3 regions of the Rheinheimera tilapiae genome follow, and region 2 is predicted to be linked to each of the others. Evidence: predicted binding sites of a transcription regulator. Region 2 holds the regulator's gene; each other region holds the start of a gene.

Evidence for each region. The regulator sigma-54, encoded in region 2, starts transcription at its own class of promoters, with help from an activator protein. The targets are predictions, from matches to a motif close to TGGCANGNTNCNTGCTT.
Region 1: flgB (flagellar basal body rod protein FlgB) is a predicted target of sigma-54. The motif match lies at 1,641-1,657, and genes of this name have one in related genera.
Region 3: ACFFJP_RS02435 (CmpA/NrtA family ABC transporter substrate-binding protein) is a predicted target of sigma-54. The motif match lies at 4,471-4,487, and genes of this name have one in related genera.

What each region holds. Positions count from the first base shown of each region.
Region 1 is NZ_JBHLXP010000005.1:383,112-393,374, reverse strand. It holds gene ACFFJP_RS18115 (chemotaxis protein CheV) at 1-732, shown strand, start outside; gene ACFFJP_RS18110 (CheR family methyltransferase) at 750-1,580, shown strand; gene flgB (flagellar basal body rod protein FlgB) at 1,691-2,089, shown strand; gene flgC (flagellar basal body rod protein FlgC) at 2,089-2,502, shown strand; gene ACFFJP_RS18095 (flagellar hook assembly protein FlgD) at 2,513-3,205, shown strand; gene flgE (flagellar hook protein FlgE) at 3,228-4,568, shown strand; gene flgF (flagellar basal-body rod protein FlgF) at 4,723-5,466, shown strand; gene flgG (flagellar basal-body rod protein FlgG) at 5,490-6,278, shown strand; gene flgH (flagellar basal body L-ring protein FlgH) at 6,294-6,971, shown strand; gene ACFFJP_RS18070 (flagellar basal body P-ring protein FlgI) at 6,987-8,075, shown strand; gene flgJ (flagellar assembly peptidoglycan hydrolase FlgJ) at 8,077-9,291, shown strand; gene flgK (flagellar hook-associated protein FlgK) at 9,324-10,263, shown strand, end outside.
Region 2 is NZ_JBHLXP010000003.1:570,824-581,086, forward strand. It holds gene mlaF (phospholipid ABC transporter ATP-binding protein MlaF) at 1-546, opposite strand, end outside; gene ACFFJP_RS13440 (KpsF/GutQ family sugar-phosphate isomerase) at 1,024-1,992, shown strand; gene kdsC (3-deoxy-manno-octulosonate-8-phosphatase KdsC) at 1,992-2,549, shown strand; gene lptC (LPS export ABC transporter periplasmic protein LptC) at 2,546-3,103, shown strand; gene lptA (lipopolysaccharide transport periplasmic protein LptA) at 3,090-3,578, shown strand; gene lptB (LPS export ABC transporter ATP-binding protein) at 3,580-4,305, shown strand; gene ACFFJP_RS13465 (RNA polymerase factor sigma-54) at 4,355-5,833, shown strand; gene hpf (ribosome hibernation promoting factor) at 5,863-6,150, shown strand; gene ptsN (PTS IIA-like nitrogen regulatory protein PtsN) at 6,177-6,632, shown strand; gene rapZ (RNase adapter RapZ) at 6,629-7,486, shown strand; gene ACFFJP_RS13485 (HPr family phosphocarrier protein) at 7,476-7,751, shown strand; gene ACFFJP_RS13490 (Na+/H+ antiporter subunit G) at 7,802-8,137, opposite strand; gene ACFFJP_RS13495 (K+/H+ antiporter subunit F) at 8,146-8,415, opposite strand; gene ACFFJP_RS13500 (Na+/H+ antiporter subunit E) at 8,403-8,912, opposite strand; gene ACFFJP_RS13505 (monovalent cation/H+ antiporter subunit D) at 8,912-10,263, opposite strand, start outside.
Region 3 is NZ_JBHLXP010000001.1:554,769-565,031, forward strand. It holds gene ACFFJP_RS02420 (NAD(P)/FAD-dependent oxidoreductase) at 1-1,164, opposite strand, end outside; gene ACFFJP_RS02425 (ABC transporter ATP-binding protein) at 1,161-2,015, opposite strand; gene ACFFJP_RS02430 (ABC transporter permease) at 2,058-3,023, opposite strand; gene ACFFJP_RS02435 (CmpA/NrtA family ABC transporter substrate-binding protein) at 3,027-4,340, opposite strand; gene ytfE (iron-sulfur cluster repair protein YtfE) at 4,646-5,326, opposite strand; gene norR (nitric oxide reductase transcriptional regulator NorR) at 5,561-7,183, shown strand; gene ACFFJP_RS02450 (HesA/MoeB/ThiF family protein) at 7,188-7,955, shown strand; gene ACFFJP_RS02455 (putative zinc-binding protein) at 7,968-8,354, opposite strand; gene ACFFJP_RS02460 (LysR family transcriptional regulator) at 8,550-9,482, opposite strand; gene ACFFJP_RS02465 (NnrS family protein) at 9,564-10,263, opposite strand, start outside.

The DNA of each region.
Region 1 (10,263 bases), on a different contig from region 2:
GGTCAGACTATCTCGGTCATCGACCTCAGTCTGGCAACAGGCGGACGGCCGATTGAAAATACCAAAGACAGCTTTATTATCATTGCAGAATATAACCGGTCCGTGCAGGGGTTTTTGGTCAACTCAGTTGAGCGCATCATCAATATTAATTGGGAAGCGATTATGCCGCCACCGAAAGGGACGGGCGGTCGCCAAAGCTATTTAACTGCAGTGACGGAAATCGATAAAGAGCTAGTTGAAATTATCGACGTTGAAAAAATCCTGGAAGAGATCTCGCCGTCACCAACCGCAGTCAGTAACACTTTTGAAACCCAGACCATCCAACAGGATCTTGGTGATCGGATTATTCTCATCGCTGATGATTCTGCGGTTGCACGAAATCAGGTAAAACGTGCATTAGACAGTTTGGGAATTGCAATGCATTTGGTGAAAAATGGCCGGGAAGCACTAACTTACCTGCAAGAAGTTGCCGCCCAGTGTGATCAGTCAGTAACCGAGAAAATCGGTTTGATGATTTCCGATATCGAAATGCCTGATATGGATGGCTATACCCTGACGGCGGAAGTTCGTCTCGATCCTAAGCTCAAGCCACTGCATGTTATTTTGCATACATCACTCAGCGGAGTGTTTAATCAGCAAATGGTGCAAAAAGTTGGTGCTGACGACTTCATTGCCAAGTTTAATCCGGATGAATTGGCTGAGTCAGTACGTAAATGGTTGCATACTGAATAACTTGCGGAAACAGACGCGTGAATAAAGAGCTGCACGACAGCGAGTACAAAACCTTCCGGGATTTCCTTGAGCAGCAATGCGGGATTGTGCTTGGGGAGAATAAACAGTATCTGGTCAAAAGCCGGCTTGCGCCTTTGATGATGCGTTTTAATCTTGAGAGCTTGTCCGAGCTGGTAAATAAAACGCTGAGTCCGTTTGAACGCCAACTCAGGTCAGCCGTCATTGATGCGATGACTACTAATGAAACCTTATGGTTTCGTGACACTTATCCCTATGAACTACTGAAAAAACAAATTTTTCCTGAACTTGAGAAAGATCACCGTAATGTCAAAATCTGGTCGGCCGCTAGCTCCAGTGGGCAAGAACCTTATTCAATTGCGATGACAGGTCTTGAGTATCAACAGATGCGCCCTGCAGCATTCGGTTTAGGTGTTCACATATTGGGGACGGATATATCCAATACGATGCTGGAACATTGCCAACGTGCTGAATACGATGGATTAGCATTGTCGCGTGGATTGTCGCCGGAGCGCCGTACTAAATTTTTTGAAGATAGTGGGAATGGCATGATGCGCGTGAAGGATGCTGCTAGGCGTAATGTCAGCTTTCGACATTTGAATCTGCTTGATAGCTACACATTGCTTGGTAAATTTGACATCATTTTTTGCCGCAATGTACTGATATATTTCTCGCCTGAAGTTAAAGCAAAAATTATCCGTCAGTTTGCACAGGCTCTGAACCCAAAAGGCTTCCTTATATTGGGCGCTTCCGAGTCTTTATCCAGCACCAACAATGACTTCGAGATGATCCGCTGTAATCCAGGTATCATCTACCGCCGCAAAAACTAGGTTTTGCTGACAACAAAACCTATTTTCACTTCAACACCGTTATAAATCTGACACCGCTGTTGGCCTGACTCTTGCTAACAAACCAATAGGGTTTGATGAAGGGGCAGGTCATGGCCATCAGTTTTAATAACGCATTTGGTTTACATGAGCAGGGGACGTTACTACGTGAACGTCGGACTGAGTTGTTAGCTAATAACATCGCCAACGCAGATACACCTGGCTACAAAGCGCGCGATTTAGATTTTCATACTGCGCTGACAAATGCGCAGGCGCGGCAAACTGGGTCTCTGCATCAATCTGACGTCAATCACTTTGATATTTCTCCATCCACTCGGCACGAAGTGCTATTCCGCAACGCAGATCAAACCGACACTGGCGATGGCAATAGCGTGGACATCCATCGAGAACGCAATGCATTTAGTCAGAATGCCATGGAATATCAAAGCTCCCTTCAGTTTTTGAACAGTAAAATTAGTGGATTAAAGAAAGCTTTAGGAGGGCAATCCTGATGAGCTTATACAGAGTTTTTGATATTGCCGGAACAGGATTGACTGCACAGGCCCTGCGATTAAATACGACTGCCAGTAACATTGCCAACGCGGAAAGTGTCAGCTCAAATTTAGAGTCGACCTATCGGGGCAGGCATCCGGTGTTTGCAGCTGAGTATGACAATGCAATGTCGGAACAAGGCGCTGGCGTTAAAGTACTTGGGGTCGTCGAGAGTGATGCACCACTGAATAAAGAGTACAACCCGGCCCACCCGCTCGCAGATGAGAACGGATTTATCTACAAACCAAATGTAAATGTGATGGAAGAGATGGCCAACATGATTTCTGCATCACGCTCTTATGATGCCAACGTGCAGGTCGCTGATGCAGCAAAACAAATGCTGAGCCGGACTCTGACCCTTGGTCAGCGTTGATAAGGAGTAAATGATGACCACGGTTTCTAATACAAGCGGTAGTAGTTATATCGATAGCTTAAAGGGCGTCAATGATGGCGCAAAAAAAGAAGACAGCGGGGCGTTAACCCAGTCTGACTTTTTTGCTTTGTTGACGCAACAACTGGCGTTTCAAGACCCAACCAAGCCAGTCGAGAATGATCAAATGATTGCTCAAATGACCAGTTTTACGATGGCCGATGGCATCAGTTCATTGAATACCAATTTCAAAGATTTTGCTGCCAGCATGAATTCAAATCAGGCTCTGCAGGCATCCAGTCTGGTTGGACGTAATGTAAGGGTCAATTCGGATACTCTTATTTTTGATGGCACCAACAAGTCTTATGGCGCTATTGAGGTACCAGGAAAAACCACCTCAATGAAAGTCAGTATCTATGATGCCAGCGGTGCTCTGGTGAAAAGCGATACGGTGTCGAACCCTGACGAAGGTAAGTTCGAGCTGGCATGGGACGGAACAAATGAAGCGGGTGTGAAACAAACAGCTGGTCTGTATACGATGAAAATCGACGCCACCGTCGATGGTAAAAGTCAAAGCCTGGTGACGTCGAGCTATGTACCTGTTGCGAGTGTCACACTCGGCACTTCAACCGCAGACATGAAACTGAATTTACTTGGCCTTGGTGCCAAAAAAATGTCGGACATTTTAGAAATTGCAGCAGGCTAATGCCTGACTATCGAGGTGAACTATGAGTTTTAATATTGCATTGAGTGGTCTGGCTGCGGCCCAGAAAGATCTGGATACCACCGCAAATAACATCGCTAACGTGAATACGACTGGTTTTAAAGAATCCCGTGCTGAATTTGCCGACGTATATGCTGGCTCAATTTTTTCTCCAGGGCGCACCAAAGTGGGTGATGGTGTCACGACGTCACAAGTCGCACAACAGTTCAGCCAAGGGGCGTTGAAATTCACGCAAAACTCGCTGGATATGGCAATCACCGGCGATGGCTTTTTTGCTCTGACTGCTGATTTGGCCTCGCGAGATATGACCTTTACCCGCTCCGGCGCGTTTAAACTCAGCAAAGATAATTTTATTGTTGATAATAACGGCAACTTTTTGCAGGGCTACCCTGTTGATCCGGCTACGGGGTCAGCCAGTTCAGTCAGCCTGAGTACAACCAAACCGATCCAGATCCCAAGCACTGCTGGCGCCCCACGGTCGACGAATAATGTCTATATGACGATGAACCTGAATTCGACGATGACGGCACCAGCGGGCGGTTGGCCAGCATTTAATCCGACTGACAAAGCAACCTATAACAATGGTGCCACAACATCTACCACTGTCTATGACAGCTTGGGTGAACCACACGTGTTGTCATTCTATTTCCGTCGGACAGCGACTGCGACAGACAATGATTGGGAAGTGTTTGCCGTGTTTGATGATAATACTGCGGCCCCACCAGGAAACGCGACGAATGGCGCTTACTTTGGTACAGGTACTTTGCTGAGGTTTGATGCCAATGGTCTGCCGGAGTCTCCAACTTCCACGTCGATGCCAGACCTGGTGATCCCATCCGCTGCGTTAAACACAACAGCGTACTTAACGAATGGCGCTCAGTTTACTTCTAACCTGACGGTTAATTTTAGTAACTCTGCAGGGACGAATTTCCCAACGCAATATGCCAGTAAGTTCGAAGTAGGGTCTCTCAATCAGGATGGCACGACCGTCGGTCGTTTGACCAGTATTGATATCGATGCATCAGGCAAAGTGATGGCTAGTTATAGTAACGGCGATCAAACATTCTTGTCTCAGGTCAGTATGGTAAAATTTGCCAATCCACAAGGCCTGACGCAGGCCGGCAATACATCCTGGAAGCAAAGTCTGCGCTCGGGTGAAGCGCTGGCAGGGGAAGCCAATACCGGCACCCTTGGCGCTATCAACTCTTCGGCTTTGGAAAGTTCCAACGTCAACCTGACCAACGAGCTGGTTGATTTGATTGCTGCGCAGCGTAACTTCCAGGCTAACTCGCGGGCACTGGAAGTAAACAGCTCGCTGCAACAGACAGTCCTGCAGATCCGCTAATTTAGCCGTTGATTTGAAAACCACCTTCGGGTGGTTTTTTTGTTTTACGGCAGCAGTTATTCGGCACTATGTTGCCGCAAGCCTTATCCGGCAAGGCTTTCTCATTGTGGCACCATCCTTGCTTTAACTTATTGAGCACACAAGGGGGATCACTATGGATCGCATGGTTTACATCGCAATGACGGGCGCTAAAGAAAATATGAATGCGCTGTCAGTGCGGGCTAATAACCTGGCTAATGCCAATACCGTTGGTTTTAAAGCAGATTTAGCGCAAGCGCGCGCCATGCAGGCTTTCGGCGATGGCCAGCCAACCCGGGTGTTTGCGCTCACTGAAATGCCAAGTCAGAATTTTGACGCCGGCGAAATCAAAGTCACGCAGAACGAACTAGATGTAGCTATTCAGGGCGACGGCTGGTTCGCGGTTGAAGATGGTGAAGGTAATGAAGCCTATACCCGTGCCGGCAACCTGCAAGTCAGCGCTCAAGGTTTTTTACAGACCTCGTCAGGTCTCAATATTATCGGTGAGGATGGGCCTATTGAGGTGCCTCAGCCGATGAGCAAAATTGAGATCACCAAAGACGGTGGCGTTAATGTATTACCACGCGGAGCACCTTCAACCGCAATGGTGGAAGTTGCTCGGATCAAGTTGGTAAAGCCAGAAAATCAGGACATGTTTAAGGGCAATGACGGCCTGTTCCGACGCAAAGACGGTGAAGCAGCTGAAGTTGACCCGACAGTGAATTTGCTCAGCGGTGCCGTCGAAGGCAGCAATGTCAACGCGGTGTCTGAAATGACTTATATGATCAACCTGCAAAGGCAATATGAGCTGCAGGTAAAAATGATGAAGACGGCCGAAGATATGGACCGTCAACATAATCAGGTACTTCGTATCATCTAGAGCTTAAAGCTCAGGAGGACTCTATGCATCCGGCACTTTGGATCAGTAAAACCGGCTTAGACGCCAAACAGCGCGACATTTCGGTGATCTCTAACAATTTGGCGAACGCCAGTACAGTTGGCTACAAAAAAAGCCGCGCTGTGTTTGAGGATTTGCTGTATCAAAATATCAACCAGCCAGGCGGACGTTCGTCGCAGAACTCAGAGTTGCCGAATGGCCTGATGATTGGTGCCGGGACCAAAGTGGTCGCGACGCAGAAAAACTTCAGTCAGGGCAATCACATGAACACTGACAATGCGTTGGATGTGATGATTCAGGGACCAGGATTTTTTGAAGTGTTGATGCCAGACGGCACCATTTCTTATTCCCGTAACGGCCAGTTCACAACGGATAACGAAGGTAATCTGGTCACATCCGGCGCAGGTTATCAGATCCAGCCAACTATCACTATTCCGCCTGAAGCCACCGAAATCACCATTTCTCAAGATGGTGAGGTGTCAGTGAAGCTGCCTGGACAAGTCGAAAATGCCGTGTTGGGTCAGCTTGTTGTGACCAATTTTATCAATCCGGCAGGTCTTGAACCTATCGGCCAAAACCTGTTTAAACAAACCGGCGCCAGTGGCGACCCGGTGCAAGGCGTACCAGGTATTGAAGGTATCGGTTTTATTGTACAAGGCGCATTGGAAGCATCTAACGTCAATGTGACTGAAGAGTTGGTAGGCTTGATTGAGAGTCAGCGCGTCTATGAGATGAACTCCAAAGTTATCTCAGCTGTAGATCAGATGCTGAGTTTTGCGATCCAGCAGCTCTAAGTGCAAGGGGGATTTATGCGGCAGTTATGGCTGGTGTTGTTGTGTTGGGGGTTGGCATCTTGTGCTACCTATACGCCGGAAGCATTTCCGGATGATCCTGCTTTTGCGCCGTTGCCGCCAGAACCTGCAGCAAAGCCGGTGCTAAATACCGGTTCTCTGTATGCCAATGGTTTGTCCAATGGTCTGTATTCAGATAACAAAGCCCGGCGTGAGGGCGATATCATCACAGTGGTACTAAAAGAAAATACTCAGGCCTCGAAAAAGGCTAAAACCGAATTTGGTAAGGACGCCAGCAACTCTGTTGACCCGATGATTGGTCTTGGCGGGCGTAACGTGTCCGTGGCGAACAATACTTTGCAGCTGGGGATCAATTCCAGTAGTGAATTTAAAGGCGATTCGAAAGCAGACCAAAGTAATAGCTTAGTCGGTGATATTTCAGTGAATGTGCTGCGGGTGATGGCAAACGGTAATTTGGTGATCCGTGGTGAGAAATGGCTGACATTAAACACCGGGAAAGAATATATCCGCCTGACTGGCGTGATCCGGCCAGAAGATGTCGATTCGCGCAATACTGTTGAATCGACCAAGATTGCTAACGCCCGAATTGAATATAGCGGTACTGGTGCCGCGCACGGCGGACAAGGTCCTGGTTGGCTGACCCGGTTCTTTTCAAGCGCACTGTGGCCATTCTGAGGCAAGGGGTAATTTATGTCTAAGTACATGTTCAGTTTACTGTTGATTCTGCTTGGCACGTCGGCTCAGGCGGCACGTGTCAAAGACGTGGCAACTGTCGAAGGTGTACGTCACAACCAACTGGTTGGTTACGGTCTGGTGGTTGGTTTACCGGGGACTGGCGAACAAAGCCCTTTTACCGAGCAGAGTTTTAAAACCATGCTGGCGAATTTCGGCATCAATTTACCGGCCGGGATGAAAGCACAGATTAAAAACGTCGCAGCCGTTGCAGTGACTGCAGAGTTGCCACCCTTTGCCAAACCGGGCCAGAATCTGGATATCACTGTGGCTTCTGTCGGCAGCTCCAAAGGTCTGCGTGGCGGACAGTTATTACAGACTTTTCTAAAAGGGCTGGACGGGCAGGTATATGCCGTTGCACAGGGTAGTCTCATCGTGTCAGGTCTTGGTGCTGAAGGGGCCGATGGTTCACAAGTGGTGGTCAATACGCCAACAGTTGGCCGTATTCCGAATGGCGCTACCGTTGAGCGTGAAGTGCCAACGCCATTTGCACAGGGCGACTACATCACATTTAATTTAAATCGTGGCGACTTCACGACCGCCAAAAATCTGACAGCAGCCATTAATCAGTTTATTGGTGCTGATACTGCACGCACACTTGATGCACGTTCAGTACAGGTGCGCGCGCCGCGCGATATTGATCAGCGGGTGTCTTATCTATCCACGCTGGAAAATCTCAGTTTTGAACCTGCCTCCGATGCCGCCAAAATCATAATCAATTCGCGCACCGGCACTATTGTGATTGGTAAAGACGTGCGGCTGTTTCCGGCAGCGATCACGCACGGTGGTATGACAGTAACCATTGCTGAAAACCCAACTGTAGTGCAACCGAATGCATTAGCCGGCGGTCAGACGGCTGTCGAGCAAAATACCATTATTGATGTCCGGCCGGATAAATCGCGGATGTTCAAATTTGACCCCGGCACCACACTGGATGAGCTGGTACAAACTGTGAATGCAGTGGGCGCAGCCCCTGGTGACCTGATGGCTATCCTGGAAGCACTGAAAGAAGCTGGCGCTATCCACGGCGAACTGGTGGTGATCTAATATGGGCGCGCCACAAGTAGATGTGTCGTATCACGACCTCTCCAGTCTGAATGATATCCGAGCTTTAGCCAGCAAGGATAAAGTCGGCGCGATCCGGCAGGCGGCACAGCAGTTTGAATCGGTTTTTATGGGCATGCTGATGTCGAGTATGCGCAAAGCAAACCAGACGTTTGAGGAGGATAACCCTTTAAACAGTCAGGCGACCGGATTTTATCGCGATATGTACGATAGTCAGCTAACTGCAGAGTTATCAAAAAAGGGCACGCTGGGACTAGCAGATCTGATGGTACAGCAATTGGCTCCAGAAGCAGCAAAAAGTAAAGCGGCGAGCCTGGTATCCACATCCAATCAGTTTTCTGAACAGACAGAAAAATCGTTGCCACTGGAAAAGATGGTGCACGCCAAAGTACTGCCTAAGCATCAGGCGATGAAACTTGATGCAGAACGTATCATCTATCCGGCGCAACATAGCATTGAGATTAAACCTTCGACGGCGGGTGCCGTCACTGCGCTTGACGGACAGACAGAGATTCCCGTAGCTGCAAGTCCAGCAGTGGCAGGCTTGCATCAACTGGGTGCGGAGATTGTCGTCGCACAATCCATCGTTCCGGCAAAAGCCGGTCAGTCCTCCGTTACTACGATGGCGCAATCCACACCGCCGCTGATTTCGGTTGCTACAGACGTCGAAACAGCAGATCCACTTGCTGCGTTGCAAGGACCTGAAGCCGAGTTTGTCCGCAATATTTTGCCAGCAGCGCGCCAGGCTGCCCGTCAGCTCGGACTAGAGCCTCTGGCATTGGTGGCGCAGGCTGCACTGGAAACCGGTTGGGGTCAACGTATGTTAAAAGCCGCGGATGGCCGTGAAAGTTTTAATCTTTTTGGCATTAAAGCGCATGGCGAATGGCAGGGCGATGTGGCCGTGGTGGATACATTAGAATACCGGCAGGGTATTGCCCGGCAGGAAAAAGCAAAATTTCGGATTTATCAGGATGTTCAGGCCAGTTTGCAGGATTATGTCGATTTTATTCGCCAACAACCGCGTTATCAGGATGCAGTAGCGGTCAGTCATGACGCGGCGAATTATTTCCAGCAGCTGCAAGCTGCTGGATATGCGACGGATCCAAATTATGCACAGAAGATTTTACAGGTGATGAATGGTTCTGTGCTTAAAGAGGTACGGAATTTGCTGAAAAACTCAGGTCAAACAGCGTTGTGAACCGGTGCAATGCGCCTGAACAGGAGTAAACCATGGCTGATAATTTATTAACGATAGGCACCTCAGGTGTCCTGGCCAGTACAGGCTTGCTCAATACCACCGGTAATAACATTAGTAACCTGAATAGCAAAGGTTATGTCCGGCAAAGCACTGAATATCAGTCGTCGATATTGGGGCTCGGCGTCGGCCGGGGCACTACCAACCGGCTGGCCAATGAATTCTCTATGTTGCAATTGCGGCGTGATACATCCGCTTTAAGCTATAACCAGCAATTTCTGACTGAAGCTAGTCGGGTCGATACGTTGTTCTCCAATACATCTAACAGCATTTCCAGCGGCATTTCGGATATGTTTAAGCAACTGCAATCCGCTAACAATGATCCGGCGAATACGTCTTCGCGTCAGTTAGTGATGGGCAGTGCACAAACTCTAATAAGTAAATTCAATACCTTATCTAGTATCGTATTAGAACAACGTACATCCATTAACCAGCAGCTGGATAACCTTGTCTCTGCCGCCAATGCGCAAATCACCACTATCGCTGAAATGAATAGGCAGATTTCAGCATATGGTACTGGCACCAACACACCGATGCCGTTGGATTTGTTGGATAAACGTGATGAAGCATTGCGTCAATTATCTGAGATGGTTGAAATCAGCACACTTGATGCAGAAAATGGTGAAAAGCTGGTATTTCTCAACACCGGACAGTCGGTGGTATTGCAACACGGCAAATTCAGTCTGATGAGTGCTGTGGGCAATCCTGATCCCGAACGTAAAACTCTGCAACTGCAACTGGACTACAACAGTAATGTGATTGGTGAAGTTGAGAGTCAGACACTTGGCGGCAAAATTGGCGGCTTACTGGAATTCCGGGCGCAGCTGCTGGAACCGACCCAGAACAAACTAGGTCAGTTGGCGCTGGGTCTTGCGGATGCGTTTAATACGCAGAATCGCTTGGGGATGGACGGAA
Region 2 (10,263 bases):
GCCCATCGAAATTGGATCCTGTCCGGCAAATGGCTCGTCGTACATAATCAATTGCGGGTCGAGCGCAATGGCGCGGGCCAATGCCGCACGACGCGCCATACCACCGGATAATTCGGCCGGCATTAAATCCCGGGCACCGCGTAACCCAACCGCTTCGAGCTTCATCAGCACCATAGTGCGGATAATCGCTTCCGGCAGCCGGGTATGTTCGCGAATAGGAAATGCGACGTTGTCGAACACCGACATCTCGGTAAACAACGCACCACTTTGGAACAACATGCTCATTTTTTTACGGGCCTGATACAGCTCCTGCCGGCTGAGCGTTGGAATATCAGCCCCTTCAAACAGGATTTTGCCGCTATCTGGCTTTAACTGACCGCCGATCAAGCGCAGTAAAGTGGTTTTACCGATGCCGCTTGGGCCCATGATCGCGGTGACTTTGCCACGCTGAAATTGCATGCTCATGTCGTCATAGATGACACGTTCGCCGCGGCGGAAAGTCAAATTCTGAATATCAACCAATGGTTTATCCAAACCAAACTCCATTCGTTTCACGCTATGCACATTCCTGGCCGGAGTGCTGATTCCGGTCCCTGCACTGGCAGGCGGGAAAAAACGGCGCAATATACGGGGACTGTCAGTACTATGCAAGGCAAATGCCTAATTAATCACCGCATTTTAACCGCATTCAGCGCCGGCGTCGCTCTGAAAAATTGTAATCATCAGTTGCAGAAATTCGAACTGTTGACATTTACTTGACCCAACGCCCGCAGAGGCGTTGTTCTGATCACTGATCAGCTGCTGAAATAGCCGTCGCAACACCGAGCGTTGAAGCCTGCAAACGGCCATCGGTTCAGGTTTTTTTGCAATTACCGGACAGAAACTGGAAAATGCTGCGTCATCAACGCCTGCTTTCAGTGTGCAGCTGATTGCATTTGCTTATAATTCGCATTTTGCCGGCGTTAACTGAATATCAGCTTAATAAAGCTGTGGTGTCGGGCACGAAAGGGCTGGAGGATTGGGGTGAGCACGAACTTTTGCGAGACCGCCACGCGAGTGCTGGATATTGAGGCCAAAGCAATCACTGGCCTTAAAACATATATTAATCAAGACTTTAACGATGCCTGCCAATTATTTTTTAATACCCGGGGCAGAGTCATTGTCAGTGGCATGGGCAAGTCGGGCCATATAGGTAATAAAATTGCCGCCACATTGGCTTCAACTGGTACACCTGCCTTTTTTGTTCATCCGGGCGAAGCCAGTCACGGCGACCTCGGGATGATCACACAATCCGATGTGGTGCTGGCATTATCTAATTCCGGTGAAACCGAAGAAATTTTGAAGTTGTTACCGGTGCTAAAACGTCTGGGGATTGCGATTATCGCGATGACCGGTAACCCGGATTCTACGCTGGCAAAGCTGGCTGACATTCATTTATGTGCCCGTGTCGAGCAAGAAGCCTGCCCGCTTGGCTTAGCTCCGACTGCAAGCACCACCGCGGCTCTGGCATTGGGTGACGCTATCGCCGTCGCCTTGCTGGAAGCTCGTGGTTTTTCCGCCGATGATTTTGCCCTGTCTCATCCGGGTGGCAGTCTCGGCCGCCGTTTGTTACTGCGCATCAGTGATGTAATGCACGATGGCAGTCAAATTCCCCTGGTTGACGAGCAGGCAACGATTTCAGCAGCGCTGCTGGAGATTTCCCGAAAAGGTCTGGGCATGACCGGCGTATTAAACGCACAAGGTCAATTGGCCGGCATCTTTACCGATGGTGACCTGCGGCGGATCCTCGACCAGCGCATTGATATTCATCAGACGCTGATTGTCAGCGTGATGACACGTAACTGTGTCACAATCCGGGCAGAAATGCTGGCCGCTGAGGCGCTGAAAATTATGGAGCAAAAGAAAATTAATGCCCTGATGGTAGTCAATGCCGAGAAAGTGCCGGTCGGCGCTTTGAACATGCATGATTTGTTGCGTGCAGGAGTGCTCTGATGACACTGGGTTATCGCGAACTCTATCAGCCCCTAAGTGCCGAAGTAGAAGAAAAAGCACGCCAGATCAAGCTGTTAATTTGTGACGTCGACGGGGTTTTTTCCGATGGCCGCATTTACCTCGGCAATGACGGCGAAGAACTGAAAGCGTTTCATACACGGGATGGTTATGGCGTGAAAGCACTGCGCCAAGCCGGCATTGAAGTCGCTATTATTACTGGCCGGCGTTCATTGATTGTTGAAAAACGCATGCAGGCTTTGACAGTGCAGCATATTTTTCAGGGGCAGGAAGATAAAATGCCGGCATATCAACAACTAAAGCAGCAGCTGAAGCTGGAAGACCAGCAAATCGCTTATATAGGCGATGACTTATCCGATTGGGCCGTGATGCAACATGTGGGTCTGTCTGTCGCCGTTGCCGATGCTCATCCGTTGTTACGCCATCAGGCGGCCATGACAACTAGCCTGCCTGGTGGATTTGGCGCTGTACGTGAACTTTGTGACCTGTTATTACTCTCTCAGCACAAGTTTGGGAATTTCTCAGGAAGCAGCACATGATCAGGCAATTGCTCTGGTTATTTCTGGTACTGACCGGCGCCACAGTGTTATACAGCTGGATTGAAGCGGCTGATGAGCCAAAGCAAAAACCGGTAGAACGTGAATTGGTACCGGATTTTGTCGCCTACCAGCTGACCCGGCGCAGTTTTGACAAAGACGGTAATTTGTCCGGCCAGGTCAAAGCTGCGCAGATGGCGCATTTTGAGCAGCTGGGTCAGATCCAGTTTGAACAACCGGCTTACACGCTGTATGAAGATCGACAACCACGCTGGCAAATTAGCAGTGCTCAGGGTGTGTTTTATCAGGATAACAAAGTGATCCTGGAGCAAAATGTTCAGGTGGATAACCTGCATTCTGACGAAATGTTCAAACAAATTCAGACAGAACAGCTGGAAATGCTGCTCGATACGCAAATGCTGCAAACCGACCATCCGGTACTGGTACTGGGCCAGAGTTTTCAAATCCATGGTCAGGGTTTGCAAGCCGATTTAGCCGCGCAAAAATTGCGCCTGTTCAAGCATCAGGGGACGGTATATCAACATGAAAATCAATAAGCTGGGTTGTTTGTGCCTGCTGTTAATCAGTATGACAGCCGCGACAAAAACAACCGATTTCAGCGAACCTATTGAAGTCAACGCCGACCGCAACGAAGCCAGCCTGAAACAGCAAATGCTGGTCTACTCTGGCAATGTCATCGTCAAGCAAGGCACCTTATTGATTAAAGCTGAAAAGCTGACAGTCGATCGCTCCGCCGGTGAAGGTAAAGAAGTCTTCATCGCTGTCGGGCAACCTGCGGTGTACTCACAGGTGCTGGATGGTGACAAACCGATCCAGGCCAGTGCCGAGGAAATTCGTTATGCGATGGCAACCCGGGTGCTGACACTGACCGGTAAAGCGGAAATTACCCAAAGTGGCAGCCTGGTACGTAGCGCCAAAATTGAATATGACCTGCTGAAACAACAACTCAGTGCCGAAGGTGAAAAAGGCAAAGAGCGGGTCACAACTATCTTTACCTCTGAAGGAAAATAGGGTGAAAAAGCTTGTTGCTGCGCACCTGGCGAAGAGTTACAAAGGCCGCCAGGTAGTCAAAGACGTCAGTCTGGAAGTCGGTGCCGGCCAGATTGTTGGATTATTAGGTCCAAATGGCGCCGGCAAGACCACCACATTTTATATGATTGTTGGCCTGGTGCCGTCTGACAAAGGTCAAATCACTTTGGGCGGTAATGACATCACTTTTGACCCGATCCACGCCCGCGCCCGTCAGGGGATCGGTTATTTACCGCAGGAAAGCTCGATTTTCCGCAAGTTAACGGTGTTTGATAACCTGATGGCTATTTTACAGATCCGTAAAGATCTGAGCGAAGACCAGCGTGAACAAACTGCTGACGAACTGCTGGATGAGTTTAATATCACCCATATCCGTAACAGTCTGGGCATGAGTCTGTCCGGTGGTGAACGGCGTCGGGTAGAAATCGCCCGCGCTTTGGCTGCCAATCCAGCCTTTATTCTGCTGGATGAACCTTTTGCCGGTGTGGATCCAATCTCAGTGCTCGACATCAAAAAAATCATTCAGCACCTGCGTAATCGTGGCATCGGCGTATTAATTACCGACCATAATGTCCGCGAGACCCTTGATGTTTGTGAGATCGCCTATATCGTCAGTCATGGGGAGCTGATCGCCTCTGGTACACCGGCTGAGGTATTAGCCAACCAGCAAGTCAGAGATGTATACCTCGGTGATCAATTCAGGCTATAGTTAGCAAAAAACCAGTCCCCAGCTGGTCGTCAGGAGTGACAAGAAGTACATGAAGCCATCTTTACAACTTCGGCTTGGACAGCAATTAACAATGACGCCTCAGCTGCAGCAAGCTATCAAGCTGCTTCAGCTGTCGACCATTGAATTGCAACAGGAAATCCAGGAAGCACTGGACGCCAACCCGCTGCTCGAAGCCGAAGATGAATTTAGTTTTTCCGAAGCCCCCAGCGGCAATGAATTGCAAAATACTGACCCTGCGCCTGAACACAACAGCGCTGATGAATATGCTGAACCGGAAGTGCCGGATAGCAGCGAGTCAATGACCGAACAGAACATCAAAGAAGATTTGCCACTCGACAGTAACTGGGACGACCTGGTCAGTGCAGCCCCGGTCTCTGGCACAGGTTCACCAGACGAAGATACTGTGTTCCAGGGCGAGACCACCGAAACCCTACAAGATTATCTGCGCTGGCAAATGCAGCTGACACCGTTTAGTGAAACAGACCGCGCCATTGCCGAAATTATTATCGAAGCCATCGACGAAAACGGCCTGCTGACCATCAGCTGTGAAGACGTGCTCGAATCGCTGGGCCTTGATGATATCGAAGCGGACGAAGTGGAAGCCGTGCTGAAACGGATCCAGCTTTTTGACCCGGTTGGTGTGGGTGCCCGCACAATCCAGGAATGTCTACTGATTCAGTTGCGCCAATTTGACCCGCATACGCCTTTCCTGAAAGAAACCTGCGAAATAATTAAGCATCACAGCGAATATTTAGCGAATCGTGATTTCCGTTCTCTGATGCGCGTGTCTAAACTGAAAGAGGATGATCTGCGTGAAGTGATGCGACTCATCCACAGCCTGAATCCCCGCCCTGGCGCGGATGTGATCCGGCAGGAACAGCAGTATACGGTGCCGGACGTGTCGGTGAAGAAGGTCAAAGGCCGCTGGATGGTCGAACTGAATCCCGACGCCTTCCCGAAAATCAGAATTAACGAACAATACGCGGCGATGTCGCGACAAGTACGCAATTCATCAGACAGCCAGTTTATCCGCTCGCATCTGCAGGAAGCCAAATGGTTCCTGAAGAGTCTGGAGAGTCGCAACGAAACGTTATTAAAAGTGGCCAACTGTATTGTTCAGCAACAACAGGCGTTTTTTGAACATGGCGAAGAAGCCATGAAGCCGATGGTGCTGAATGATGTGGCAGAGATGGTCGGCATGCACGAATCAACGATTTCCCGGGTCACTACCCAGAAATATATGCATACCCCGCGCGGAATTTTTGAACTTAAGTTCTTCTTTTCCAGTCATGTCAGTACAGAGAGCGGTGGCGAATGTTCGTCAACCGCAATCCGGGCCTTTATTAAGAAATTGGTGGCGGCGGAAAATCCGGCCAAACCGCTCAGTGATAGCAGAATGGCCGAGATCCTGTCGGAACAGGGGATAAACGTCGCGCGGCGCACCATCGCCAAGTATCGGGAATCTCTTTATATTCCGCCGTCTAATCAACGTAAGAGCTTGCTCTAAGTAAGTGCTCACCTAAGAAGGAAATGTCTATGCAAATTAATCTAACTGGTCGTCATGTAGAAATTACTGCAGCACTGAGAGAATATGTAGACAGCAAATTTGCCAAGCTTGAAAAGCATTTTGAACATATCAACAATGTGCATGTTGTGCTCAATGTCGAAAAGTTAAAACAAATCGCCGAAGCCAAACTGCATTTAAACGGCGGAGAGGTGTTTGCGCAGTGTGAAGATGATAACATGTACGCCGCGATTGACCTGTTGATCGATAAACTGGATCGTCAGGTCATCAAACACAAAGAGAAGATTTCTCGTCACTGAACTCTGGATTTATGAACCTAAGCTCAATGTTATCGGAGGACTGCACAAAAAGTGCGGTCCTTTTTAATAGTAAAAAACGCATCCTTGAATACGTCGCGGAGCTTGCACACCAGCATATGCCGGAATTGTCCGAGTCCACAGTATTCGAAGCGCTGATGGCGCGGGAAAAGCTGGGCTCAACCGGTATTGGCGGCGGCATCGCCATTCCTCATGGCAAACTGAAAGGCGTGACAACCCCTGTGCTGGTGTTTGTTGTCAGTCAGGATGCCATTCAATTCGATGCAATTGACAATCAGGCCGTGGATATATTCTGCGCCATCCTCATTCCGGAAAATCAGTGCCAGACGCATTTGACGACGTTAGCCGGCATCGCCCGACTGCTCAGTCAAAAGGATCTGACGCGAAAAATCCGTCATGCTGGCACGGATCAGGCACTGTATCAGTTGCTGCTCAGCCATGCTGACACAGGCAGCGCCAAATGAAATTACTGGTGGTTAGCGGCAGGTCAGGTTCAGGTAAATCCGTCGCGTTACGGGTGATGGAAGATTTAGGCTACTACTGCGTTGACAATATTCCGGTCAATTTGTTGCCCACCCTCGCCAATGCGGTGATGGGACAATATGAACGTGTCGCCGTCAGTATCGATGTGCGCAACTTACCGCAGGAACCGGAGGAACTCACCGAGATCCTGTCGTATCTACCGCGTAAAGTTGAACTGACCATCCTGTACCTCGATGCCGACCATACCAGCCTCATCAAACGTTTTAGTGAGACCCGCCGGCTACACCCGCTGTCGCATCAGGCGATGTCACTGGACGAAGCCATTCAGCGCGAGCAACAGTTACTGGACCCAATATCCAGTCGCGCCGATCTGTATATCGACACCACAGAACTAAACGTACATCAGCTGACCGAGCAGTTACGCGAGCGGATCCTCGGGCAGAAAACCGGTCGCTTGGTGATGTTATTTGAATCTTTTGGCTTTAAATACGGCATTCCGAAAGACGCAGACTTTGTCTTTGACGCCCGCTTCCTACCCAATCCACATTGGGAACCTGAATTGAAGATCCTGACTGGTCTTGACCAACCAGTGAAAGATTATCTGGAAGCGCAGCCGGTGGTCGCGAAATATACCTGGCAAATTAACAGCTTTATCAGCACCTGGTTGCCACACCTCGAACGCAATAACCGCAGTTACCTGACGATCGCCATCGGTTGTACCGGCGGACAACATCGTTCGGTTTATATTGTTGAGTCTTTGGCAGAAAGCTTCCGGGCTTTACGCGAAGACGTGCAAATCCGCCACCGGGAGTTAGTCCGTCACCATGGCAAATAGCTTTAAAGATACTGTCACCATCGTCAATCAACTGGGTTTGCATGCCCGTGCCGCCACCAAGCTGGCGCAGCTATGTATGCAATTTGATGCCAAAATTGAACTGCAACAAGACGGCCGCAGCGCCGATGCCAGCAGTGTGCTGGCGTTGTTAATGCTGGCCAGCAGCAAGGGCAAAAATGTTGATGTGGTGACCAGCGGTGAGCAGGCTGAAGATGCACTGGTCGCAGTGACTACACTGATCCGCGCAGGTTTCGACGAAAACTAAAACTCGCAGCCAGCCGCGCTTTAGCCTCGCGGTTCCAGTCCTGCGGTTTCTCAGTCTTTTGGTATTTGATCCTGTCCCTGCGTGTTGTCACAGGCTTTTAGTCGATGGTGCAACGCCACTTTAATCAGCATGTGCGCGGTCACTGGTGCCGAAATAAACAAAAACAATGCAATTAACAGTTGTTGCAGACTCAGCGTTTGCTCATGCAGATTAAAATACAGCAATGACGCAAGCACAAGGCTGCCAAGCCCTAAAGTAGTGGCTTTAGTCGGGCCATGTAGCCGGGTATAAAAATCCGGTAACTTCAGCAGCGCCACCGACCCCAGCAACACAAATAATGCGCCCAATAGCAACAAGCCACCAATCACCCACTCCAGTATGCTCATCTAGCCCCCTATTCGATAATATCGCCGCGTAGCATAAACTTGCAGACAGCAACTGTACTGACAAAGCCCAGCATCGCAATCAGCAGCGCGGCTTCGAAATACAGCTGGGTCGAGACATAAATCCCATACACCAACAACAGCGCGATACTGTTGATATACATGGTATCCAGCGCCAGTAAACGGTCTGCTAAATCCGGTCCACGCAATAGTGACAGCCCATTTAACAATAGTGCAAACACGATCACACTCATCACAGCAATCAGGATCAGACTGAACATGCAAAAATCTCCTTCAGCGGCATTTCATAACGCTGTTTCAGCTCCGCGATCAAGCGTGCTTCATCTTGCAGATCTAACACGTGTAATAACAGAAACTGTGGTTTATCAGCACTTCGCGGAAGTAATTCAGCGCTGACTGTGCCAGGGGTCAGGCAAATCGTGCCAGCCAAAATCGTTAGCGGCAATGGCTCAGTCAAATCTAATGGCAGCAGCACAAAACCTGGCCGCAGTGACCTGTTAGGTCCAAGTACAACTTTAATCACCTGCATATTGGCGATGACGATGTCCCATAACACCATCAACAAATACCGCGCCAATAAGCCATACCGGCGCACTGCCGGCTGTGGTTCACGAAAACCACGACTAAGCCATGGGATCAGCAGCGCCAACAACACTCCCGTCAATAGAATCAACGGTGAGAAACTGTTGTGCAGCGCGCACCAGACCAAGAGCAGCGATGCACTGCGCAGGGGGGTGGCAAATAAGGTCTGTCTCATCAGTGTACTCCCACGCCAGCCTGCAGCTGTGCAATTGCATCAAGGCAAAATTGGGTCCACCAGTTGCCACACAGCACCAACGTCAGGCCAGATATCAACAATAAAGCCACTGCGCTAACCGGCAACCGGCTGGCCGGACTTAGATCCTGAGCCGGTGAGTTGGCACGCCAGAACAGCATGCTGCCGGCCCGACTTAATGCAATCAGCACGGCCAGACTGCTCAGTAACAGCACCGCAACCAGCAACATACCCGCCGGATGGCTGGTAATGCCCTGAAGCAGCCAAAGCTTGGCGATGAATCCAGAGAATGGGGGCATACCAATCACTACCAGCGCACTCAACGCAAACAACCAGCCATACAGTTGCGGCTGGACCAGACGGGGCCCAGGCACGAGACGATCGCCGACACTGCCGCGTTGCTGGCCTATCTGGTCGGCCAATAAAAACCATACTGCGCCAATCCAGCTGGAATGAACCGCATACAACAAGGCCGCAGCTTTGACTTCAGCGACTCCACTGCCCAGCGCGGTCAATAAGGTACCGGCTGATAACAATACCAGCGCGGCCGCCATGCCTTTTAAATCCACCGCAGCCAACACCATCGCAGTGGCAAGCAGCATCGTCAGCAACCCGCCCCACCACAGCAATGTATCGCCATAACCACTTAGCGTGCCGGCTGTTGCGCCAAACAACAGACCAAACACCCGCAGCAGGCTATAAATACCAACTTTGGTCATTACCGCAAAAATCGCCGCTACACTGGCATTGGCTTGGCTGTAGGCCGCCGGCAACCAGAAATGAAACGGTAACAACGCAGCTTTTAAACCAAACACAATCAGCAACAACGCCGCCGCCGCTTTTACTGCCAGCGCCTGCGACGGCTCCAGCACGCTGATCCGCTGCGCCATATCGGCCATATGCAACGACCCCAGCATCGCGTACAGCAACGCCAACGCTAGCAAAAACAGCGCCGAACCAACCAGATTCAGCACCACATAATGCAGTGCCGCCTGAATACGTTTTTTGCCACCGCCATGCACTAACAGGCCATAGGACGAGATCAGCAGCACTTCAAAAAATACAAACAGGTTAAACAAATCACCGGTCAGGAAGGCGCCGTTCAGCCCCATCAGCAGAAAATGTAATAACGGATGGAAATACGCGCCCTTTTCATCATCACCGCTGCAGCTATATAGCGTCACCGCCAGCGCCAATAACGATGTCAACCAGACAAACAGCGCCGATAGCTGGTCCGCCACCAGCAAAATGCCAAACGGCTGCGCCCAGTTACCAAGTAAATAATGTTGTGCCGGTACATTGGTTTGCTGCCACAACAGCACTGAGCTGACCA
Region 3 (10,263 bases), on a different contig from region 2:
AACTGCGCCTTGCAACTGGCCATTGAGCAACCAAATTCGCCGATAGTCACCTTGTTGCTGGTCTTGATATACCAAACTGTTTAGCGCGGGATTCGTATTTTTAAGCAGTGCACCAATGTCACCGACAGTGCTAATCGCAAGACCACTGATTTTTAGATTGGTTGCGCTGGTATTGGCTTGATACCGCGCATGTGTCTGGCCGGATAGAACTGGCCGGGTCAGCACTTGCGCCAGCACAACCGCCTGCTGGTACACCGGCGCGACTAAGCCGACTGTTTCGCCGTTACATTCTGCGCATTCTCCGATGGCAAAGATATCAGGATCACTGCTTTGCATCTGGTGGTTTACCAGAATGCCCCGGTTGGTGTTGATGCCGGCCAGCTTCGCCAGTTCGCAACGCGGTTTTACCCCAAGCGCTGCAATTAGCAACTCTGCAGCGACAGTGCGTAAACCTGCAGGTCCGGACAGTGCGAGCTGTAGTTTGTGCGGGCTTGCTTTGGCACCGTTAATCTCGGTTTGCAGTAAGACCTCAATACCACGCTGTTCTAAGGACGCTTGTAACAACAGCGAGGCGGTTTCATCCAACAGCCGGTTCATTAAATACGGACCGCGGTGACAAACAGACACCCGATAATGCGCACTGAGTGCTGCGGCAGTTTCCAGTGCAATAAAGCCACCGCCCTGAATGACGATATGGCTGCCAGCTGGAAATTCGCTGATCTTTGCCACATCGCCAGTGTGTCGCAGTGCCAACATGCGTCCGTACATTCCGCTGCCTGCGATGTCTTCCTCGTTGCAAAAATCCGGAAACACAGGAGCAGAGCCGGTGGCAAACACCAATTTCCGGTACACAAAACATTTGCCTGACTCGGTGTGCAGCTGTTGCGTCTGTCGACTAATGCTAACAACCTTTTCATCTGACAACACAGTGACGATGTTTTGACCAAAATTAAGCGCAGGCAGAGATATATCGGTACTGCTATCTTCGATCAACTGTGGCAGCAATACCCGGTTATAAGCCGGTAATGTCTCTTCCCCCAGCACCAGAATACGTTTGGGCGCCAGCGACAGCTGCCCAAGTTCCTGTAACAGCCGATGGCTTGCCATACCAAAGCCAATAATGATCAGATCATAGGCAGTTGAATGGTGACTGTGCGCCGTCATGCACGCGCCTCCTCTTTGATGAGTCGTTTGTCCTGGCTGGCTTTTGCAGAAGCAACGGGCAGCGGCTCCACTTTGCGTTGCTTTTCATACAGGAAACTTAAAACCTGATGCCGGTAGTGGTTATATTTCGGGCAATCTGCCAGCGCCAGCCGGTCACGCGGGCGCGGCAAATCAATCTGCAGCACTTCGCCCACAGTTGCCGCGGGGCCATTGGTCATCATTACGATGCGGTCGGACAGCAGCACGGCTTCATCCACATCGTGGGTAATGAGGATCACTGTATTGCCGAGTTCTGCCTGAATTTGTTGCACACTGTCTTGCAAATGCGCCCGTGTCAGCGCGTCCAGAGCGCCAAAAGGTTCATCCATCAACAACACTTGTGGCTGCATTGCCAAAGCGCGCGCTATACCAACCCGTTGCTTCATACCGCCGGAAATTTCCGCCGGCTTTTTATCGCGGGCGTGGCTCATCTGCACCAGTGCCAGATTGTGTTCTATCCAGTCCTGCATCTGGCTTTTGGTCATTTTGCCGGCAAACACCTGACGCACTGCCAAAGCAACGTTTTCATAGACCGACAACCAGGGCAATAACGAGTGGTGCTGAAACACCACGGCGCGTTCCGGCCCCGGTTCGTTCACTTCTTTGTGATTTAAAATCACGCCACCTTCGGTTGCTTTTAACAAACCCGCAATGATATTGAGCACCGTCGATTTGCCGCAGCCGGAGTGGCCAATCAGACTGATGATTTCGCCTTTGGCGATGCTCAGATTGACATTCTGCAGCGCGACAAAAGGGCCTTTTGGCGTTGGGAAACTAATACCAACCTGACTGAGTTCCAGATGTTTTTGCATGACAATTCCTCTTTTAAACAGGGGCCACTGAATACTGACGGATCAGCGCAGCTGCACACTTTTGTCCCAGCTGACTGCTTTTTGCAGGCTGAGCATCAGCCTGTCCAGCAGTAAACCAATCAAACCAATCACTGCGACAGCGACACAAATACGCGCCAGCGAATCGCTGGAACCGTTCTGGAATTCGTCCCAGACGAATTTGCCAAGGCCGGGGTTTTGCGCCAGCATCTCTGCCGCTATCAGCACCATCCAGGCGATGCCCAGCGACAGGCGTAAACCGGTAAAAATCATCGGTACAGCAGAGGGCAACACAATTGCGCGCACATGGCGGAACCAGTTGAGCCGCAACACTTTGCTGACGTTTTGTAAATCAGCCGGCACCTGCGATACACCCACAATGGTGTTGATGAGCGTGGGCCACAACGAACAGAGCGCTACCGTCAGGGCCGACACCAGATAGGAACGGCTCAGTAACCCGTCTGCCGGATAACTGGCGCTGACCACAATAGTAATGAGGGGCAGCCAGGCCAGCGGTGATATTGGCTTCAGCAACTGGATGAGCGGGTTGGCAGCGCTGTAGCAAAGCGGACTTAAGCCAATCAGCACACCGGCCGGAATTGCAAACAGACTGGCGAGCAAAAAGCCGCTTAGCACCGTTTGTAAACTGGTTTGAATTTGACTGAAAAAAGTGGGGCGACCACTATAAGGCCGACGCACCGCCTCTGGGTTTTTCTCCAAACGCTCCTGCTGGCGCTGATAAAACAGCTGCTCCCGGCTTTTTTCTGCCTGATGTTCAGCTATTAAGGCTTTGAACTGAACGGCCACAGCAGTGGGCCCGGGAAACTGACCCAATGATGTCTGCAAATTTGCCGCTAAAGCCGCCCAGCACAAGACAAAGATAGCAAGGCCGGCCAGTGTCAGACTGCCCTGACGTAAGAGTTCCCGTAGTTTTGGCTGCCAGCTGGCAATAGCGCTGGCTGGCATCGAGTTTTTCAGTTGAATAATCATCTGTTAGTCCTTGTAACCAATATCAAATTGCAGCAGGTACTGATTCGGTTTATTGGCATCAAAGGCTTTGTTGTCGGCAAATTTGTAGCGTTCCGGCGCTTTAATGCCAGTCTCCTTGGTAAAGTCTGGGAAATCCGTGCTGCTGAATTTGCCTTCAGTGATCAACGCTTTTGCAGCTTGTTGGTACAAAACGGTGTCAAAAGCAGCCTTTGCGGTGGCCTGATACCAGCTGTCCGCTTTGGCTTCGCTCAGCTGGCCCCAACGGCGCATTTGTGTCAGATACCATATGGCGTCGGAGTAAAATGGATAGGTGGCGTGATGGCGAAAAAACACATTAAAATCAGGTGCTTTTCGAATATCGCCCGGAGCAAATTCAAACTGACCGGTCATACTGCGTTTGATGATGGCGGCATCCGCACCGACATAGTGCGCGGCGGAGATCATTTGTGCAGCCTCAGAGCGGTTTTTATTGTCCTGTTCATCCAGCCAGGCGCCTGCGCGGATTAAGGCTTTGACTAACTTCAGATGCGTGACCGGGTGCTTTGCGGCCCAACGGCTGTTAACGCCCAGCACCTTTTCCGCCATAAAACCGCGAATGTCACTGTTGCTAATCACCGGGACACCAAGTTTTCGGGCTGCGGCCTGTTGATTCCAGGGTTCACCAACACAAAAACCAGCGACGGTGCCAGATTCAAGCGCTGCAGGCATTTGAGGAGGCGGCACCACAGAAATCAACACATCGGCATCGAGCTGACCCGAATTGTCACCGGTTTTAGGTGCATAAAAGCCAGGATGTAACCCCCCTGCGGCCAGCCAGTAACGCAGTTCATAGTTGTGGCTGGAGACCGGGAACACCATGCCAAATTTGAGCTGGGTGGGAATGCTTTGCAGCGCTTTGGCATCCAGCGGAATTTGCGGTGTTGATTTGGCGGACAGTTGTTGCCAGATTTGGCTGCTGAGCGTGCAGGCATTGCCGTGCAGATCCAATACCAGTGCTGTCTGCAGCTTCTCAGTGCCAGTCATACCTGCCTGACTGGCCAGAACTTGGCCGGCCAGCATGTGGGCTGCATCTAACTGACCATCCAGTACCCGATCTTGCAATACTTTCCAGTTCGGTTGGGCTTCCAGTTGGACAGACAATCCTTCATCGTCGAAATATCCTTGTTCTAAGGCCACCGCCAGTGGTGCCATATCGGTCAGTTTGACAAATCCCAGTTTAAGCTGCTGCTTTTCAGCTTCGGCACTGATGCCGGACAGGGGCAGAGTCAACAAGATGCCGCTTATCCACAGAGTCGTTTTTTTCATTAGTTGTTTCAAATCATGCCTCCGGTATCTGTCTGGAGAAATCACAGGCAAAAAAAAACGCTGATGGCTGCCGTCGAGCGGGCCTATCAGCGTCTTTGCTGTGACATCTTTAGTGCGCCAGAACTTTGCTGGCAGTTTGGTTATTCAGTTTTTATGCCAGTAGTCATGGGGTGTTTTAAGTGTTTGAAAAAATACAGTAAAAATAATTTTTTGGCAGGTGGTGGAAGTCGTGGTTAGTCGTTTTCTGTACAATCTTGGTGCGAGAACGCACCAAGATTGTTGCACGGCCACTAGTGCCCGCTAGTCAGCGCAGGAACTTATTGGCAGGAACCACAGCAGCTGCCTTTTTGGCTGACAGGCTCTACAAATAGAATTTCGTTTTCAAGCAGGATATGTTCCATCAAATCTTCTTTGAGCTCATTCAGGCCCAGATATAAGGCCGTCCAGGTATTACAGGCTCCATCCGGCAACTGCAGCTGATGTGCGAGTTTGAGCATGTCGCCCAGAGCATCGCCATGCTGTAAATGTTCGTGTTGCATCACATGAATTGGGCCCGCGGGGTAAAAGCCGTTGCACAACATTGGAAACAGAATTTGTTCTTCTTTCATCATATGGCTTTCCAGCTCTTGCTGCATATGACTTAAATGTTCTGCAAGGCCGGTTGGGCATTCTGTATGGTCGCCATGGACGGTCTCGACCCGTCGGGCCAGCCGGATTAATTCTGGTAATTGCTCACGGTGTTTAGCATGGAAGCGTTCTAAAATATGGTGCACCAGCTCTGCAGGTTTTGCAAAGCGCCAATCCCGGGTGGTGATTTGTTGTTGGAGTTCACTGAGTTTGGTGATGATTTCTGTAGCATCCAAACCCCGTTCCGCAGCGACTTCTGCCAAGGTTCTGGACCCGCCACAACAAAAGTCGAGTTTGTATTGATGAAAAACGCCGGTAGCCCCCGGGATACTGGTCGCCAACTGGCCAAGACTTTGATTTGCATGGATCATGACATTACTCCGCAACTAATTGAAAAAGTGAGGCCGGTTTCATTTTACAAAACCACAGCCGGACGCTTTATACAGTCAAAATTTGGGCCAGAACTACCACCTTTGATTTATATAGAGTTTTATTGAGGTCGGGTAAAATCAACCCTGAATCGTCATGGTGTGAATGACCCAGCTGGGTATAAATCACCCTGCAGGCCCCCTTAGCAATAGTTAAGCAATAGGATGACTGAATAGATGCTGGATGAAAGTTTGATAGCCGATTTGGTCACTGAATTGCCCGTTGCGGTGCGCCTGGAGCGTCTGGTTATAACGCTTAAAATGCATTTTGGCTGTCATGCAGTCGCTTTGTTACAGCTTGAACAAGAAACATTAAAACCGGTCGCATTCATTGGTCTGGTTGAAGAAGTTCGGGGCCGCCGCTTTGAAGTGTCTCAGCATCCACGTCTGGCGCAGTTAGTCGCCACCCGGCAAATTGTGCATTTTCCGCCAGACCCCAGTTTACCGGATCCCTATGATGGCTTGGTTGAATCTCATGCAGGGCAATCCTTAGCGGTGCACGATTGTATGGGGGTGTCCCTTTATGTTGAGGGGAAATGTTGGGGCGTGTTGACGCTCGATGCGCTAAGTGCCGGCACTTTCAGCCGGCTGACGGTGCTGGAGTTACAGCGCTTCTCTTTGTTGGTTGAAGCCATTATCCGGATTGGTCAACTGGAAAACCAACTGCGACAAGCCCGCATCGCAGGTATTAACCAACCTCTACCTTTTGACAGCAAAATTGAGCACACCCAGGAGCTGATTGGTCAAAGCATGGAGCTCAAAGCTGTGCTTTCCGAGCTTGATACGGTGGCTCGTACTGAATTACCGGTGTTGTTATCTGGCGAGACCGGCGTGGGAAAAGAGCTGTTCGCCAGACGGCTGCTACAAAAGTCGTCGCGAAAGCAAAAAGCGATGATTTATGTCAATTGTGCCGCATTGCCGGAAACCTTGGCTGAAAGTGAGTTATTCGGCCATAAAAAAGGCGCATTTTCCGGAGCAGTGCAAGACCGACTTGGTAAGTTCGAGCATGCGGATGGCGGAACATTATTTTTAGACGAAATAGGTGAGTTGTCTTTGTCCGTGCAAGCCAAGCTGTTGCGAGTCCTGCAAAACGGCGACATTCAGCGGCTAGGCAGTGATGATTGCCGCCGTGTGGATGTTAGAGTAGTGGCAGCCACAAACCGTGATCTGGCAGCAGAAGTTACTGCCGGCAATTTTCGTGCTGATTTATTCCATCGGCTGTCGGTTTATCCCATCCATATTCCACCACTGCGTAAGCGGCAAGGCGATATCGTCTTGCTGGCGGGCCATTACCTGGAACTGAACCGGGTGAGGCTTGGCGTGCGGGCACTGCGTTTATCCATTAGCGCCGCACAAGCGCTCGAGGTTTACCATTGGCCCGGAAATGTGCGTGAATTAGAGCACTGCATTAGTCGGGCTGCGCTAAAAGCTCTGTCACAAGGGGCGAGCCGGCAGGATATCATTACTTTGACGCCATCACTGTTGGAGCTGAGTGAACCATCGGCTTTTAGCCAGAGTCCGACGGAGTCGACCATGCAATGTCGAGAGGGTCCGTCTGAAACTACAATCCAGCTGCCATCTGGCATAGGGTTAAAAGCGGCAGTTGCGCATTTTCAGCGTGAGATGATTGTGACTACGTTACAAACTAGCGATGCAAATTGGTCAATTGCTGCCAGGAAGTTGGCGTTGGACCCAAGTAATTTGCATAAGCTCGCCTTAAAGCTCGGTATCAAGCAGTCTGCGAAACATAGTGAAAAGCTGACACAATTAGCTGCAACTACTTTATCGGATAAGGAATAATGCCATGGTTAGTCCAATGGTAAGCTTGGATTCTTTGCAGCAAACCCGCCGTTATAGCAGGCAAATTATGCTGCCAGCTGTCGACTTAGATGGGCAGGAACGATTGCTGAACAGTAAAGTTTTGCTGGTAGGCATGGGTGGCTTAGGCTGTGCGGCGGCGCCATATTTATGCAGCGGTGGTGTAGGGCAGTTAACCCTGGTTGACGGTGATACGATTGATCTGACGAATTTGCAGCGCCAGATTTTATACACCAACGCAGACATCGGTAAATTTAAGGCACAAACCGCAGCACATTGGCTTTCACAGCAAAATCCGGACATTCGTATCGAAGCGATTTGTCAGTTTGCTGATGAAGACCTTTTAACAGAATTGGTTGGGCGCCATGACCTGGTGCTTGATTGCACAGATAATTTGGTTATCCGCCAACAAATCAGTGATGCTTGCGTGCAGGCACAAACACCATTAATCAGCGCTGCGGCTATCCGCTTCGAAGGTCAGCTCTGCTGCTTCAAAAATGACGGTAGCGGGCCTTGTTATCGTTGTGTATCCAGACTGTTCGGCGAACAACAGTTAACCTGTCTGGAGGCCGGGATTTTTGCACCGGTGGTTGGACTGATTGGCGTGCAACAAGCCCTATGGGCCATGTTGTGGCTATCGGGTGCTCAGGATTTACCATGGCACCAGCTCAGGATATTTGATGCATTACAAAGCCAGTGGCAGAGTTTCAGTATCATGAAACAACAGAATTGTTGTTGTGATAAAGCCACGTAAATTTTGCAGAATTCAGTGCAAGCCCGCATGAGGTTCTGACAGCAACTCGCCCTGAATATGTTGCAGCAATTCATAGGCGGCACTTAAAGTACAATCTTCTTGTCGCGATTTTTTATAACCAAAGGAAGTGACTTCAATGTGCCAAGTCGGAATGACGTTCACGGTAGCCAGTGTCTGACGCACGCAATTTAGTGGGCAGCCATCCAGTGCCAGCACCGGCCGCCCTGACTGTGCGACTTTGACCAGAGATTTAATTTTGCCGCCGATCCCTGCTATACAAGACATTTCGGCGATCCCTTCTCTGTCCAGCACAACCGCTAAATCATTGGTCAGTTGTGCTACGTTTGAGCAGCCTGAACAGGCATACACCAGCGGTTTTTGATTGGCAAAATGAGACATCCTGAAAACTCCTGTTGAAGTATTGGACTCAGTCTGCGGCTTGGTTGCGTGTTAGAACTTGATATAAATCAAGCTGGGTTCGCGCCTACTCATTCAGGGGTAGTTGTGTTACTCGGAGAGGTTAAAACAATGATCTATTCAATGAAAACCGTTTTCTGACTAATAATCTCTAAGGGCTTAAGAACCACCGAGTTTTTAAAATGCGATTGTTGCTGACTGCACTGAACTCACTTTATTTTTCTTGCAGATACTTTTAAATCGTTGGCTGACGGCTGATAGATATTTGTCCTGATGCCAGCATAAGTGCAGCTGGCGCGGCATGGGTTGGCTGAACGGCAACACGACTAAGGCGCCGCTGCGCAGCCGGTCCTGCACCGCGAGTTCAGACACCAGTGTCAGGCCGAGGCCTTGTTGCACGGTATTCAGCACCGCTTCTAACGTATTCAGTTCCAACACTGTGCCAAGCGCTGATAACTGTGGCCGCAAGTATTTATCAAACTGCTCGCGGCTGCCGGACTGTGCTTCCCGCAGCACCCAATATTGACCAGCCAAATCGGCGGCGCTCAGCACTGCGTCGCTGGCTGCCGTGCGCTGCGCCAGCGGATGTATTGGGCTGGTCACCAGCAGCATTTGGTCCTGCTGCCAGGCTTCGCTGTGCAGCTGCGGATGCGTCACTTCACCTTCAATCAGCGCCAAATCGAGCTCAAATGCCAGCAACCGTTCGGCCAGTTGCTGACTGTTGGCGATAAACACACTAAGCCGCCACTCCGGCCCGAGCTGCGCCAGCAAAGACGGCAACAGATAATTGCCGATGGTCTGACTGGCACCGATGCGCAGCACGGCTTTGCCGCTGCCGCCTGTTTCACCGCTCTGCTGAAACAGCGCGCTGATATCATCCAGCCGTGTCAGCATTTCATCCGCCAGCGGCAGCAACAACGCGCCTTCACTGTTCAGCAGCAGATGCGGATGGGCGCGGTCAAATAACGGCGTACCGAGCTGCAGTTCCAGCTCTTTCAGCGCTTGGGAAATGGCGCCACGCGTCAGGCATAGCTGGTCAGCGGCCGCGCCTAAATTACCGAGCCGCGCCACGGCGACAAAAGCTTTGAGCTGACGAAAACTGATATTCACATCGTTTTCCTTTTTCACCCATTCGTCAGACTGTTCTTATAGCAGCAGCGGCACCGAATCAGCCTTCGTTACTCATCACCATTATCCGGGATGCCCATCTGCACGCGGGCTAGTCAGAATTTTCCAGTAACAGAGCAGAAACAGCATAAACCCGACAACCCAACAAACGGCTGATATTAACACCCCGGTCAGGTACCACTGGCTGGATTGCAAAGGCAGCAATACACGACAAACCATGGCGGCGATTAAGGCAGCGAACGCCAGCGGCATCCAGCGCGATGTCTTCAGTTGCCGGCCGGTATGTCCCAGTGACACTCTGGACATCATTGACAGGATCATCGCCCCCATAGCGCCAACCGTCAGCATATGGATCGCAAGACTCTGTGTCACCGCAAGACCTGCGTAGCGTGCGGCAAAGAGCGCCAGACCGGCCGGAATACACCAATAAGCCACATGTAAAGACCACAGTAGTGGCTCTTGCCAGGTGATCCAAATTTTCCAGCGGGCAGCCCGCACTGCGAGCAGCGTTGCGGCGACTGAACACAATAAAAAAGGTACTTGGGTGGGAAGCCACGTTTGCAAATGGAAAAAGTGAAAGCCAAATACCGCCCAGCAGCTGCCAAGTGCCGCCCGATCCAACCAAACCAGTGAGGTAACCCGCGTGGTGCGAGTGCCATTGGCGGTAAACATCGGCAGCACGCGGCCGCCAACAATCGCCATCACCAGCGTGATCAACAACACCGCACTGGTAGACCCATGATTCTGTAACTGTTCATAACCC